Regions from separate parts of the Streptomyces sp. NPDC041814 genome, predicted to be linked through region 3. Evidence: riboswitches for the same ligand, from Rfam matches in the RefSeq annotation. Region 3 holds a riboswitch; each other region holds the start of a gene.
The links. A riboswitch is a leader RNA that binds a small molecule or an ion and turns the genes downstream of it on or off. The one in region 3 is predicted to bind cyclic di-AMP.
Positions count from the first base shown of each region.

Region 1: linked by a shared signal. The riboswitch ahead of ACZ6C6_RS25835 (M23 family metallopeptidase) and the one ahead of ACZ6C6_RS29470 (C40 family peptidase) in region 3 are both predicted to bind cyclic di-AMP.
Region 2: linked by a shared signal. The riboswitch ahead of ACZ6C6_RS20945 (transglycosylase family protein) and the one ahead of ACZ6C6_RS29470 (C40 family peptidase) in region 3 are both predicted to bind cyclic di-AMP.
Region 4: linked by a shared signal. The riboswitch ahead of ACZ6C6_RS30135 (M23 family metallopeptidase) and the one ahead of ACZ6C6_RS29470 (C40 family peptidase) in region 3 are both predicted to bind cyclic di-AMP.

Region 1 covers NZ_JBVJAM010000011.1:22,600-25,987, reverse strand. Annotated here, with positions in the region: tRNA gene ACZ6C6_RS25845 (tRNA-Met) at 194-267, shown strand; gene ACZ6C6_RS25840 (PP2C family protein-serine/threonine phosphatase) at 434-1,597, shown strand; cyclic di-AMP (ydaO/yuaA leader) riboswitch at 1,807-1,960, shown strand; gene ACZ6C6_RS25835 (M23 family metallopeptidase) at 1,972-3,135, shown strand; gene ACZ6C6_RS25830 (aldo/keto reductase) at 3,317-3,388, shown strand, end outside.
Region 2 covers NZ_JBVJAM010000008.1:94,124-97,511, reverse strand. Annotated here, with positions in the region: gene ACZ6C6_RS20955 (cytochrome P450 family protein) at 1-186, shown strand, start outside; gene ACZ6C6_RS20950 (transglycosylase family protein) at 293-1,342, shown strand; cyclic di-AMP (ydaO/yuaA leader) riboswitch at 1,628-1,796, shown strand; gene ACZ6C6_RS20945 (transglycosylase family protein) at 1,801-2,517, shown strand; gene eno (phosphopyruvate hydratase) at 2,817-3,388, shown strand, end outside.
Region 3 covers NZ_JBVJAM010000014.1:98,680-102,067, forward strand. Annotated here, with positions in the region: gene ACZ6C6_RS29460 (ATP-dependent Clp protease proteolytic subunit) at 1-326, shown strand, start outside; gene ACZ6C6_RS29465 (hypothetical protein) at 334-642, shown strand; cyclic di-AMP (ydaO/yuaA leader) riboswitch at 981-1,145, shown strand; gene ACZ6C6_RS29470 (C40 family peptidase) at 1,149-1,622, shown strand; gene ACZ6C6_RS29475 (ATP-binding protein) at 1,633-2,064, opposite strand; gene ACZ6C6_RS29480 (helix-turn-helix domain-containing protein) at 2,268-3,128, shown strand; gene ACZ6C6_RS29485 (DUF397 domain-containing protein) at 3,154-3,351, shown strand; gene ACZ6C6_RS29490 (8-amino-7-oxononanoate synthase) at 3,366-3,388, opposite strand, start outside.
Region 4 covers NZ_JBVJAM010000015.1:9,557-12,944, forward strand. Annotated here, with positions in the region: gene ACZ6C6_RS30130 (alpha-galactosidase) at 1-1,681, shown strand, start outside; cyclic di-AMP (ydaO/yuaA leader) riboswitch at 1,971-2,132, shown strand; gene ACZ6C6_RS30135 (M23 family metallopeptidase) at 2,136-3,062, shown strand; gene ACZ6C6_RS30140 (SGNH/GDSL hydrolase family protein) at 3,246-3,388, shown strand, end outside.

The sequences.
Region 1 (3,388 bases), on a different contig from region 3:
CTGCTCACACGGGCAGCCCACCGAGCCGGGGGGTGCAGCAGATACCTTGCGACAGAACACATGTTCCTCGCAATACCTTCTCGATTCCAGCACGTTGACGTTCCGCCAGAGGTGGCCGCGGTCCGGGTCGCCGGTGCGCGCGGGGCGGGTGGTCAGGAGAGGGCCGAACATGCCGTAGAGTTGGGTTCAACGACGCGGGGTGGAGCAGCTCGGTAGCTCGCTGGGCTCATAACCCAGAGGTCGCAGGTTCAAATCCTGTCCCCGCTACTGAAGGATCAGGCCCGGCACGCTAGCAGCGTGCCGGGCCTGATGCGTTGTCGGTGCCCGTGTTTCGCCCCATCGGAGGCCGAGGATTCGCCTGGTGGCCGGGCGGGCGCGAGGCTGGGGGAGGCGCGCGGTACCGGCCGCGGCCGCACCGGGCAGGAGACCGCAGGTGGGGAAGTGGGCGCGACGGTGGCGAGGGCGCGGCGGCGCGGGGACCCGTCGCTTCGTCCGGGTGCTGCCTTTGGCGATGATCGTCATCGGGGTGGTGTTCGACCTCCTCACGCCGCCCTCCTTCACCGCCGTCCCGATATTCGCGGCCGCCCCGTTGATCGCCGCGCCCTTCTTCGGCCTGGGCACCACGATCCGGATCGGGATCCTCGCGGTGCTGGCCGTCGCCGGAATCCGGCTCTACACCGGCGATCTGATCGAGGTGGTCTCGTTCATCGAGATCGTCACCGTGCTCACGGTCGCCTTCCAGGCGTGCTTGATCAACCAGGTCGTGCGGCGGGGGAGCGAGCAGCTGGCGTCCGCCCGGATCATCGCCGAGACGGCCATGCGGGCCGTGGTCCCCGAACCGCCCGACCGGCTCGGCGGACTCCAGGTGGCCGCGCGGTACGAGGCGGCGCAGGCGGACGAGTTCGTCGGGGGCGACCTCTTCGCGGCCGCTGACACCCCGTACGGCGTACGGCTCGTGCTGGGCGACGTGCGCGGGAAGGGGCTGGAGGCGGTCGGCGCGGTGGCGGTGGTGATCGGGGCGTTCCGGGAGGCGGCGGAGCAGGAGGAGTCGCTGGAGGGCGTGGCGGGGCGGCTGGAGCACGCGCTGGCACGTGAGTCGGTGCGGCGGAGCAATCTGGACGCGTTCGAGGGGTTCGTGACCGCCGTGTTCGCGGAGGTCCCGCCGGGATCGGCGCGCGTACGACTGGTGAACCGCGGCCATCCGGACCCGTTGCTGCTGTACGGGGACGGCGTGGTGGAGGCGCTGACGCCCTCGGAGCCCGCGTTGCCGCTCGGCATGGACCTGGGGGTGCGGCCGGACCGCTCGGACGAGTGGGAGCTGCCGTCCGGCGGGACGCTGCTGTTCTACACGGACGGCCTGTCGGAGGCCCGTGACGTCGGTGGCGTCTTCTACGACCCGGTGGAGCGGCTGCGCGGGCGGCTCTTCCCGGGCCCCGAGGAGCTGCTGTCCGCGCTGACCGACGATGTACGGCTGCACACGGGGGGCGAGTCGACCGACGACATGGCGCTGCTCGCGGTGGCGCGGCCGGCGGAGGGGCAGCCCGACCGGAGGAGGACGGTGAAGATCGTCAAGAAGGGTGACACGCTGCGTGACTGAGGGGCGCCGCTCTGCATAACATTTGACGCAACGTCAGAAAACACGTAGTGGCTGAACGCCGATCAACTCGCCCGATTCCCCCCGGTTGTGTCCCGTAAGTCCCGGCCGCGCACGTGAACGATCAGTGGGAACAGCTTGGAATCGGACCCGTCTGTCTATTAACGTTCGATAACGCAGCGCGGTTGTCCCAGCCGTCGTCAGGACGGCGCCGCGCGCGTGCGCCGAATCCCGCAAGGGAACCGGGGAACCACCTACATGGGGTGAATCGGGCGTCTTCGTCTTCACAAGAGGCGGAGGGACCCGTAGGAGACCTTCCTGCTCCGAACCCGTCAGCTAACCCGGTAGGCGAGAAGGAAGGAAAGGAGTGCGCCCGCGTGGCGTCCAACAAGCCTGCCCCCGAATCACCCTCCCGGTTCGTGCCCGAGTACGGCGCCGACTACGTGTCCGGCCCCGGCACCGCGTACATCCCGGAACAGGGGAGCGACTACGCGACCGATCGGGGCAACGGCTTCGCCACCGGCGCCGGTCCCGGCTTCCGGGCCGACGACGCCGACTCCGAGCGGACCTGGGAGGAATGGAACCCCACCGAGGAGTCCGTCCGTCCCGTCCGCGGCAAGCACCGCGTCGCCAAGCAGCGCAATGGTCTGGCCCGTAGCTCCACCGTCCTCGGCGTCGGTGTCATCGCGGCCGTCGGCGCGGGCGGCATGGCCACCGCGCAGAGCAAACCGCCGGTCTCCATCTCTCTTCCCGATTCCATCGCGGACAATCTCCCCGACGCCAAGTCCCTTCCCGGCGTGGGCGCGTTGTTCTCCGACAACAGCGAGGCCGAAACCCCCGCCGCCGCTACGGCCGCCGCTCCGCTGACCACCGCCGGTATCACCACGGCCGAGGCCGAGCAGGGCACCACGGACGCCGGCGAGGCGCTGCGTGCCCGCATCCTCCAGCAGGCCGAGCAGCAGCAGGGCGCCGCCGACGCCGAGGCGAAGGCGGCCGAGGAGAAGGCAGCCGCCGAGAAGGCGGCCGCCGACGCGAAGAAGCAGCAGGACGAGGCCGAGGCCAAGGCCGCCGCCGAGAAGAAGAAGGCGGAGGAGGAGGCGAAGAAGAAGGCCGAGGCCCTGCGCCTGGCCAAGCTCGCCGCCAGCTACGCCATCCCCACCTCCTCGTACACGATCACCTCGACGTTCGGCGAGGCCGGCTCGATGTGGTCCTCCGGCTACCACACGGGCCTCGACTTCGCGGCCCCGACCGGAACCCCGATCAAGGCCATCCACACCGGCACCATCAAGTCGGCCGGCTGGTCCGGCGCCTACGGCTACCGCACGGTGCTGGAGCTGGAGGACGGCACCGAGCTGTGGTTCTGCCACCAGTCCTCGATCGGCGTCACGGTCGGCCAGAAGGTCACCACCGGCGACACCATCGGCCGCGTCGGCGCCACCGGCAACGTGACCGGCCCGCACCTCCACCTGGAGGTCCACACCCCGGACGGCACCGGCATCGACCCGATGGCCTGGCTGCGCGCCCGCGGTCTGACGGTCTGAGTCCGCGCAGTACTTTCCGCGGTTGCGGGGCGGCCTTCGCCGTTCCCGGTCCGCGGCCTTCCGAACCCCGGCAGCCCTGACGCACACCCCCCGACGTCAGGGCTGCCGGTCTGCGTGGCCGCCGCCCACCCGGTGTATGCAGCACGGAATAGCGGCCGGGCCGGAAGCCGTTGTTCCTCCTATGACTACACTGCGCGAACTCGGCCCGTCGGGCCTCCAGGTCTTCCCGCTCTGCCTCGGTGGAAACGTCTTC
Region 2 (3,388 bases), on a different contig from region 3:
GCCCGGCTGGAGGGACAGGCCGCGCTCGCCACCCTGCTGACACGCCTTCCGGACCTGCGACTCGCGGGAGAATCGGGCGATTTGCGGTGGCGTGGCGGGCTCATCATGCGCGGACTGCGCACCCTGCCGGTGCACTTCACGCCGGGAGCGCGCACCGAGGAAAGTGACACTCCGTCAACTCTGTGACTTTCACGTGATCTCTGCTGCATCGACTTGTGACTCACGTTCGAGTTTCGCTAGGTTCACCGTTCGACTCTCCAGTCGCTTGTCAGTCACACGGAAGGCATCTCCCATGGGCTCCGCGAACGGCAGACACCGCCGCCCTCGTCAGGCACCCGCGATCGTGGTCGCCGCAGGCGTCACCGGCTCGGCCATCGCCATCCCGCTGCTCGGCGCGGCAAGCGCACACGCCGCGGACGCGACGACCTGGGACCGGGTGGCCGACTGCGAGAGCGGCGGGATGTGGAGCGCCGACCTCGGCAACGGCTCCTACGGCGGCCTCCAGTTCACGCCGGAGCTGTGGAAGGCGTACGGCGGTGAGGCCTACGCCGAGCGCGCCGACCTCGCCAGCCGCTCGCAGCAGATCGCGGTGGCCGAGCGGGTCCTGGCCGCCAAGGGCCCGAAGGCGTGGCCGAGCTGTGCGGTGATCTCCGGGCTCACCAAGGCCGCGGGCGCGGCGGACGTGGACCCGGGCGACGAGGACGCGGGCGAGCCCGCGCGGGGCGCCGACTCGGGCCTCGACGCCGGTCTCGGCACCGACCCGGTGGACGACGCCTCCTCGGACGCGTCGGCCACCCCCTCGGACGAGGCGTCCGGCGCGGCCACCACGGGCAAGGCCGCCGGCAAGAGCTCCGGCAAGCATGCGGGCAGGAGCGCCGAGGCCGACGCCTCCCCGTCCGCCGACCCCTCGGGCACTCCGTCCGACACCCCGTCCGCCTCGGCCGACCCCTCTTCCGCGCCCTCGGCCGACCCCTCCGCGGACCCCTCCGCCCGTGCGACGGACGACGCGGGGGCGAAGGGTGGCAAGCACCGGGGCGCCCCGGCCGCCGACGACGCCGCCCGGGCGGCCGACGGGCGCGATGCCGGCCGGCACGCTTCGCGGGGTGACGGCGACGCGCGCGACAGCGCCACGCGGCCGGCCGACGGCACGTACACCGTGCGGCCGGGCGACAACCTCTGGGCGATCGCCGACGCGCAGGACCTGCCCGGCGGCTGGCCCGAGCTGTACGAGGCGAACAAGGGCGAGGTGGGCTCCGACCCGGACCTCATCCTGCCCGGCCAGAACCTCGATCTGGGCCTGGGTGACACGGCCCCGGAGCGGGCCGCAGCGAGCGCCGGATGAGCCGTTAGAGCCCTTTGTGCTTTGGGTGGTTTAAGAGGCCCATGTCCCACTTTTGACCGAGTGAGACATGGGTCTCTTTGCGTGAACTGACGCCCCTTGTCCGGGAGGTCCCGCCGCATCCCTTCCGACCTGCACAAATGAGGGTTCATCGGATGCTCTTACGGGATGATTATCCGGTATGTCCTTCTTTGAATATGGCCGGTGGGTGTGATTACGGTCGGAACCGCTCGCACCGCGGGCCCCGTCGACCGTCACGCCGAATCCTGCCGTCGGTCGGGGGGAACAGACGCGAAAGCGCCGTAGGCAGGAGCGGGGGACCCAGGTAGGCGCTGGGCCCGGTCGTCGGGAGACGAACCGGGGCCGGCTAGGGGTGAAGTCGCGCCAGGAGCGCGGCCGGGCAACTCACTTGGCCCGAACCCGACAGCTCACCTCGCAGGCGTCGGTGAGGAGAAGACTCGATGCTGTTCAACCGCAAGGGCAACAAGCACCGCCGCCCCTCCAAGGCCGTCCGTGTCGCGACGCTCGCCGGTGTCGCCGGTGCCGCCGTTGCCGTGCCGCTGATGGGTGCGACCAACGCCTCCGCCGCCTCCGTCGCCACGTGGGACGCCGTCGCCCAGTGCGAGTCCGGCGGCAACTGGTCGATCAACACCGGCAACGGCTACTACGGCGGCCTGCAGTTCTCCCAGTCCAGCTGGGCCGCCGCCGGCGGTACGCAGTACGCGCCCCGCGCCGACCTGGCCACCAAGGCCCAGCAGATCGCCACCGCCGAGAAGCTCCTCGACATGCAGGGCCCGGGCGCCTGGTCCTGCGCCGGTGCCGGAAACCTGACCAACGACGGTGTCGACCCGGGTGTCGACACCGGCTCCGGTGCCGCGAAGCAGGAGGCCGCCCCCAAGCAGGAGGCCGCCCCGAAGAAGGCCGAGCGCACCGAGGCCCCGGCCACCAACCGCTCCGACCGCTCGGACGCCCCGAAGAAGACGGTCACCACCCCCACCGGCAAGAAGGTCGCCAAGGGTGACGGCGAGTACAAGGTCGTCGCCGGTGACACGCTGAGCGGGATCGCCGCGGACCACCACGTCAAGGGTGGCTGGGAGCAGCTGTTCAAGCTGAACAAGGACATCGTCCAGGACGCCGACCTGATCTACCCGGGCCAGCAGCTCCACCTGACGAAGTAACCGCGGCCCCTCCTCGCTGACCGCTCAGGCCGCCCCGGCCCGGCACGCACTCTCCCCCCGTGTGTGCCGGGCCGGGGCACGCCGCATTGGGGCCGGCGGGCGGCCCGTGATCGTTCAACTGTTGTAGTTACTGGTCAGTAGTTATCCGGTCTTTCGGCCCGGTATGCCCGCCCTTGGGTCCTTTTTCGTCCCAGGGGACGGGCGGTCGGCCGACGCCGACGGCCGGGCCGGTTAGGCTCTTGTCGCAAGGCCAAAGTGACCCTGCACAACCAGCGTCATATCCCAGAAGGAGATGCCTCGTGCCGTCCATCGACGTCGTCGTAGCCCGGGAAATCCTCGACTCCCGGGGCAACCCCACGGTCGAGGTCGAGGTCGGCCTCGACGACGGCAGCACCGGTCGTGCTGCTGTTCCGTCCGGCGCCTCCACCGGCGCGTTCGAGGCCATTGAGCTTCGTGACGGCGACCCCAACCGCTACCAGGGCAAGGGCGTCGAGAAGGCCGTCCTCGCCGTGATCGAGCAGATCGGCCCGGAGCTCGTCGGCTACGACGCCACCGAGCAGCGCCTCATCGACCAGGCGATGTTCGACCTGGACGCCACGGAGAACAAGGGCTCGCTCGGCGCCAACGCCATCCTCGGCGTCTCCCTCGCCGTCGCCCACGCCGCCTCCGAGGCCAGCGACCTCCCGCTGTTCCGCTACCTCGGCGGCCCGAACGCGCACCTGCTGCCCGTTCCGATGATGAACATCCTGAACGGCGGCTCGCACGCCGACTCCAACGTGGACATCCAGGAGTTCATGATCGCGCCCATCGGCGCCGAGTCCTTCTCCGAGGCCCTGCGCTGGGGCGCCGAGGTCTACCACACGCTGAAGAA
Region 3 (3,388 bases):
GGGCCGGGGCCGCAGTCCTGCTCGCCGCGGGCGCCCCGGGCCGGCGGCACATGCTGCCCGGCGCCAAGGTGGTCGTCAGCCAGCCCGCACTGGACGAGCCGGTCCAGGGGCAGCCCTCCGACCTGGAGATCGAGGCGCGCGAAATGGCCCGGATGCGCGCCACGATGACCGGCATGCTGGCCCGGCACACGGGGCGCTCCGTCGAGCAGGTCACCGAGGACACCGAGCGCGACCTCGCCCTCGACGCGGAGGGCGCCCTGGCGTACGGGCTGGTCGACCACATCGTGCGGAACCGGGTCCCGGTGCCGCCGCGCTCCGGGTGGTGAACCGGCGATGCAGCCACCGGAGTTCTCGCCGCTGCCCGCCCTGACCCGGGCCGAGTCCGAGTTCATCGACCGCTATCTGCGGGTGGTCGACCAGGTGGGCCGGATCAACCCGGCGCACGGTGACGACACGTACACGGCCCTGCGCGCCGCCCAGGCGCTCGCCTCGCACGCGGCGGCCCTGCGGGACGCGCTCGCGCTGATGCACCGGCGCGGCGAAACCCGCATCCACAGCGGCACGTTGACCCGCGCGCTGCGGGAGCTGGACGGCGAGCGGAGGGCGGCCCGGGTCGCCCTGCCGCCCGCCCCGCCGGGCTGAGACCGCCGCGGGTCACCGACACGCCCGGGGGGTGCGCGGGATTTCCTCGCTCGTTCGGCGTAGGGGCTCCCCCTCACGAGGGACGGTCCGATTTGCCCTTTCCTGATGCGCGTGGGGCGGATTCCTGCGCGACACCGCTGGTACGGCCAGGGCCTCGGGCGGCGGGCGGACCGCCGTCCGGGTTTCCGTCCACCTGAACGGGCCATCCGTGCCGGTCTTCACCGATGGCCGTTCCGGCTCGGAAATCCGGCACGAGGTGAGTCAAGATCCCTGGGACGACAAGCCCCCGCCACCGCGGCGGGGCGGTCCGGGCGGACGCCGAGTCCTGCCGCCGCCCGGATGACTGGTCGACAGGAGTGGATCGGCAGGAGTGGAGGACCCGAGCACTACGGGACCGCCGGATCTCCGGTTGTCCCTCGGGGTGAAGCCGCAGCGCGCGGCCGGGCGACTTCGCCAGCCCGAACCCGACAGGTCATCCTTCACAGGCGGCTGACGAAGGGTTGCGCATGAGTGCGCAGGTTCATGTCCCGTCTCTGCTCGCCCGGGCCACCACGGCCTCGGTCATGACTCTCGCCGCCGTCGGCGGCACGCTGTGCGTCCCAGGAGCCGCGCCCGAGGCGCAGGCGGCCGGCCACGCGATGAAAGCCCTGAAGATCGCCGCGTCGAAGAAGGGGGCGCCCTACCGCTGGGGCGCCACCGGGCCCGGCAGCTTCGACTGTTCGGGGCTGACGCTCTACTCGTTCAAGAAGGCGGGCAAGAGACTCCCCCGCACGGCCCAGCAGCAGTACAACAGGACCAGGCACATCTCGGCATCCCAGCGCCAACGAGGTGACCTGGTCTTCTTCCATTCCGGCCGCAGCGTCTACCACGTGGGCATCTACGCCGGCAGCGGGAAGATCTGGCACTCGCCGAAGACCGGCGCCGTGGTCCGTCTGGAGAAGATCTGGACCAGGAGCGTCTACTACGGCCGCGTCGGCTGACCCGCCCGTCTCAGGGCTGGACGGGGACCTGCCACGGCAGCGCCACCCAGACGGTCTTGCCGCCGTCGGCGGTGGGCGTGACGGCCAGTCGGCCACCGTACTCCTTGGCCAGCGAGCGGATGATGACCATGCCGCGTCCGTTGTCCTGCTGCACGGCTGCGGGCAGCCGCTGGGGCCGGCGGGGGTGGCTGTCCGTCACCCCGAGGCGCAGCTCCTCGTCCCGTTCGAGACGCAGGTCCACGGTGAAGGTGGGCGACTGCCCGAAGGTGTGCAGGACGGCGTTGGTGGCCAGCTCCGAGAGGATGAGGCGGACGGTGTCGGCCATCTCCGCGTCCTCGGGCAGGCCCCACTCCGTCAGCACCCGGGCGACGAACCCGCGGGCCGCGGAGACCGAGACCGGCTCGCTCGGCAGGGTGACACGTGCTTCCTGATGGTCTGCCATGGCGAGCCGTCCCTTTCCCACCCGATACCGGCCCGCCGAGCGGTCCGGTTGTGCTTCGCGCCAGAGTGCCACCGATGCTGCCCTCCGTGGCGGCGATCCACCAAGATATGCATATATCTGTCCCTCAAACCGGTGAACTCTGCCCACGCGGGGCCGCTCCGGCGCCACACTGTCTGCTCGTCGGGCAGTGGAGGGAGCCATCGATGCAGCACGGCCCTGCGGTGCGGCGCCGCAAGCTGGGAGAGGAGCTGCGGAGCCTGCGTCACGCGTCAGGTCTCACGAGCCGGGAGGCAGCGGCGCTCCTCGGCTGGCACCAGTCGAAGGTGAGCAGGATCGAGACAGGTGTCAGCGGGGTCCGGCCGGACGACGTGAGCCGGCTCCTCGACGCGTACGGCTTGGACGATCCGAAGCTCCGCGAGGTCCTGGGCGCGCTCGCCGGTTCGGCGGGCGGAGGCGGTGCCGGCTGGTGGCACGCCTACCGGGGGCTCATCCCGCCCCAGTACCGCGATTTCATCAGCCTGGAATCGCAGGCGCGCACCGCCCGCACGCTGGAGACCACGGTGGTACCGGGCCTGTTGCAGACGGCCGACTACGCCCGCGCGGTGACCCGGGACTCCCTGGACGGGCTGCCGTCCGGTCAGCTGGACTCACTGGTGGAGGTACGGCTGACCCGGCAGGGGGTGCTGCGGAGCGATCCGCCGCTGCGGCTGAGCGCGGTCCTGGACGAGGCGGTGCTGCACCGGGAGGTCGGCGGCCGGAGAGTGATGCGGGAGCAACTGCGCCATCTCACCCGGGTGGCACAACTTCCCCATGTGCGACTCCAGTTGCTTCCGTTCTCGGTCGGCGGCTATGTCAGCCTCACCAGCCCTTTCGTTATCTTCTCTTTTCCGACCGCTTCCGACCTTGACGTGGTCGTTCTTGACCACTTGACGAGTAGCCTCTATCTGGAACGGAAAGAAGACCTTGCGGCGTACAGCTCGGCCTTCGAGACCCTTCAGACGCACGCGCTGTCGCCGGAGCACACGCTGGACCGGATCGCCGCGATCGACCGCGCCGACCGGTGACCCCCCACCGCCCGGAGGAAGCGTCATGTCCGATCACCTCGCCCGGCACGCCATGCGCTGGCGAAGCAGCAGCTACAGCACGGGGATGAACAACTGCGTGGAGACCGCGCCGTCCGGAAGCGGGCGGCTGCTGGCCGTCCGCGACTCGAAGGACGTGGCCAGGACGCCCCTGGAGTTCTCCACGGCGGCCTGGACGTCCTTCGTCTCCGGTTTGAAACGCTGAGCCGGACCACCGCCTCAGCTCTGCGGTGCGGTCCTCC
Region 4 (3,388 bases), on a different contig from region 3:
CACGGGACCGGACGGGCCGCCCCTCGAACTGCTGCGGGCCGACGCCGCCGCCTGGGCGCTGCCCGCGCGCGACGCCTGGCGGCTCACCCGGCTGCACGGCCGCTGGGCGGCGGAGACCCAGCTGGAGCGTACCGAGCTGGCGTACGGGGAACACCTGCTCTCCAGCCGGCGGGGTCACACCGGCCACCAGGGCCTGCCCTGGGTCGCCCTGGACGCGGACGGCGCCGCGACCGAGGATTCCGGGGAGGTCTACGGCTGCGCGCTCGGCTGGTCCGGCTCCTGGCGCATCGCCGTCCAGCGGCTGCCCGACGGGCTCGTGCAGATCACCGGCGGCGCCGGATACGACGACTCCGGGCTGCTGCGGCTCGCGCCGGGGGAGTCGTACACCAGCCCGGTCTTCGCCGGGTTGTGGAGCCGGGACGGCTTCGGCGGGGCCGGCCGCGCCTGGCACGCCTGGCAGCTCGCCCATGTGATCCCGGACGCCGCCGAGCCGCGTCCGGTGCTCTACAACTCCTGGGAGGCCACCGGCTTCGACATCGCGGAGGACCAGCAGCGGGCCCTGGCCGACCGGGCCGCCGCGCTGGGCGTCGAGCTGTTCGTCGTGGACGACGCCTGGTTCGGCCGGCGGGTGAGCGACCGGGCCGGGCTCGGCGACTGGACGCCGAATCCGGAGCGCTTTCCCGACGGCCTCGGGCCGCTCGCCCGCCATGTGCACGGACTCGGCATGCGGTTCGGCATCTGGGTCGAGCCGGAAATGGTCAACCCCGACAGCGACCTCTACCGAGCCCACCCGGACTGGGTCCAGCACTTCCCCGGCCGGGAACGCACCGAATTCCGCAATCAGCTGGTCCTCAACCTCGCCCGCCCCGATGTGCGGGCCCACCTGTGGGAGAGCCTGGACGCCCTGCTGACCGACACGCCCGTCGACTACGTGAAATGGGACTTCAACCGCTGCTTCTCGGATGCCGGCTGGCCCGGCGCCGACTACCCCCAGCGTCTGTGGACCGAGCACGTGGACGCCCTCTACGCGCTGCTCGACCGGCTGCGAGCCGCCCATCCCGGCGTCGCCTTCGAGTCCTGCTCGGGCGGCGGCGGCCGGATCGACCTCGGCATCCTCTCGCGTACGGACCAGGTCTGGACGTCCGACAACACCGATCCGCTGGACCGCCTCGCCATCCAGCACGGCTTCGGGCATCTCCACCCGGCGCGCGTGATGGCGGCCTGGGTGACCGACAGCCCGAACGTCCAGCTGAACGGACGCCGCTCCTCGCTGCGCTTCCGGTTCGTCAGCGCGATGGCCGGGGTGCTGGGGATCGGCGGGGACCTCACCGAGTGGAGCGCGGCCGAACTGGACGAGGCGCGCGGGTGGGTGGAGCTGTACAAGGAGATCCGCCCGGTGGTGCAGCTGGGCGAGCTCTACCGGCTGCGCGCCCCGGGCCCCGGGCTCAGCGCCGTGCAGTACGTGCGGGGTGCGGACACCGTCGTGCTGGCGTGGCTCCACGCGCAGCGGTACGGGGAGGAGCCGCCGGCGCTGCGGCTGCGCGGGCTCGACCCGGAGGCGACGTACACCTGCCTGGACACCGGGGCGGTGCACCACGGTTCGCTGCTGATGCACCACGGGCTGCGGACGGGGCTGCGCGGCGACCTGGACGCGCGGGTGGTGCGGCTGCGCCGTGGATGATGGCCATGACATGTCCGTATTAAGGCGTTATGGACAAAGTGCCCCGGTTGCTAGGGAGATGATCACCCGCTCGTGAGCGGGATCATATCCGTGACGGTGTGTGGTGACGCCCCGGCTGGGTAATCCCCGCGCCGCGCGGAAAGCCAAGATCCGTAATCCACGGAGTGTGACCGGAATTCGGCACCGCAATTCCGGTGCCGAATCCGGCGCCGAACCCGCGGCTTGTTTCCGCCGTCCAGGCTCGCTTACGTTCCATGTCCATCCGGATGGAACGCCCAATCCTGCCGCCGTCCGGAATTCGCATCCCTTCACCGTGTGGCAGGAGCGGGGGAACCAGGTAAGCCGCCGACCGGGACGACCGGACGGCTAGGGGTGAAGCCGCGCCAGGCGCGGCCGGGCATCTCCAGCCCGAACCCGACAGCTCACCTCGCAGGCGCCGGAGAGGAAATTCTTCATGCCCAATTCGGGTAAGCACCGCCGTCCCAAGTCCAGCACCATCGCCCGCGGCGTCGTCGCCGCGAGCGCCGGCGGCGCCGTCATCGCGCTCCCGCTGCTCGGCGCCACCGGTGCCCACGCCGCGGAGCAGTCCGCCCCGGCCACGTCGAAGTCGGCCGCCGCGCACACCGCCCCGGCCGCGCCCGCGAAGAGCACCGGCACCACCACGTACTCCGTCGTCTCCGGCGACTACCTGTCGAAGATCGCGGCCCAGCACCACCTCAAGGGCGGCTGGCACAAGCTGTACCAGGACAACCGCGAGGTCGTCGGTGAGAACCCGAGCCTGATCTTCCCGGGCATGAAGCTGACCCTCGGCGCCAAGGCGGCCCCCGCCGCCACCACGTCCGAGGCCCCCGCCAAGACGGCGGAGAAGACCGTGACGAAGGCCGCGCCCAAGGCGGAGACCAAGGCCGAGCCCAAGGTCGAGACCAAGACCGAGGCGCAGACCGAGACCAAGGCCCCCGCCTCCCAGGACAACGCTTCCGGCTACGTCCACCCGGTCCCGGGCAACCACACCACCGCGTACCGCGCCTCCGGCGCCAACTGGTCCAGCGGCAGCCACACCGGCATCGACTTCCCCGTCTCCACCGGCACCAGCGTGAAGGCCATCGCCTCCGGCACCGTCGTCACCGCCGGCTGGGGCGGCGCCTACGGCAACCAGGTCGTCATCAAGCACGCCGACGGCCACTACTCCCAGTACGGCCACATGTCCTCGCTCTCCGTCTCGGCGGGCCAGACCGTGACCGCGGGCCAGCAGGTCGGCCTCTCCGGCTCCACCGGCAACGCCACCGGCCCGCACCTCCACTTCGAGGTCCGCACCGGCCCGGAGTACGGCTCGGACATCGACCCGATCGCCTACCTGGCGTCGCACGGGATCTACGTCTGATCCAGGCAGTACCGGCCCGGTGATCCGGGTCACTGAACGGCACAGAGGGACGGCGCACGGCGGTGCGCCGTCCCTCTGCTTATTCCCCCTTTACCGAAAACTGACCGGGTGGTTTATCTCACCACCCGTCAACCCCTTATTACGGTCGCGTAGGTCACATTCCGGGGTGCAGGATATGCGGTTGTGGCAGACGATTCGAACAACCTTCAACAGGGCGCCATCGACCGACAGGGCGCCATCGGGTCGTACGCGGCGATTGGCGACAGCTTCACCGAGGGAGTCGGCGACCCCGGCCCGGACGGCACGTTCGTCGGCTGGGCCGACCG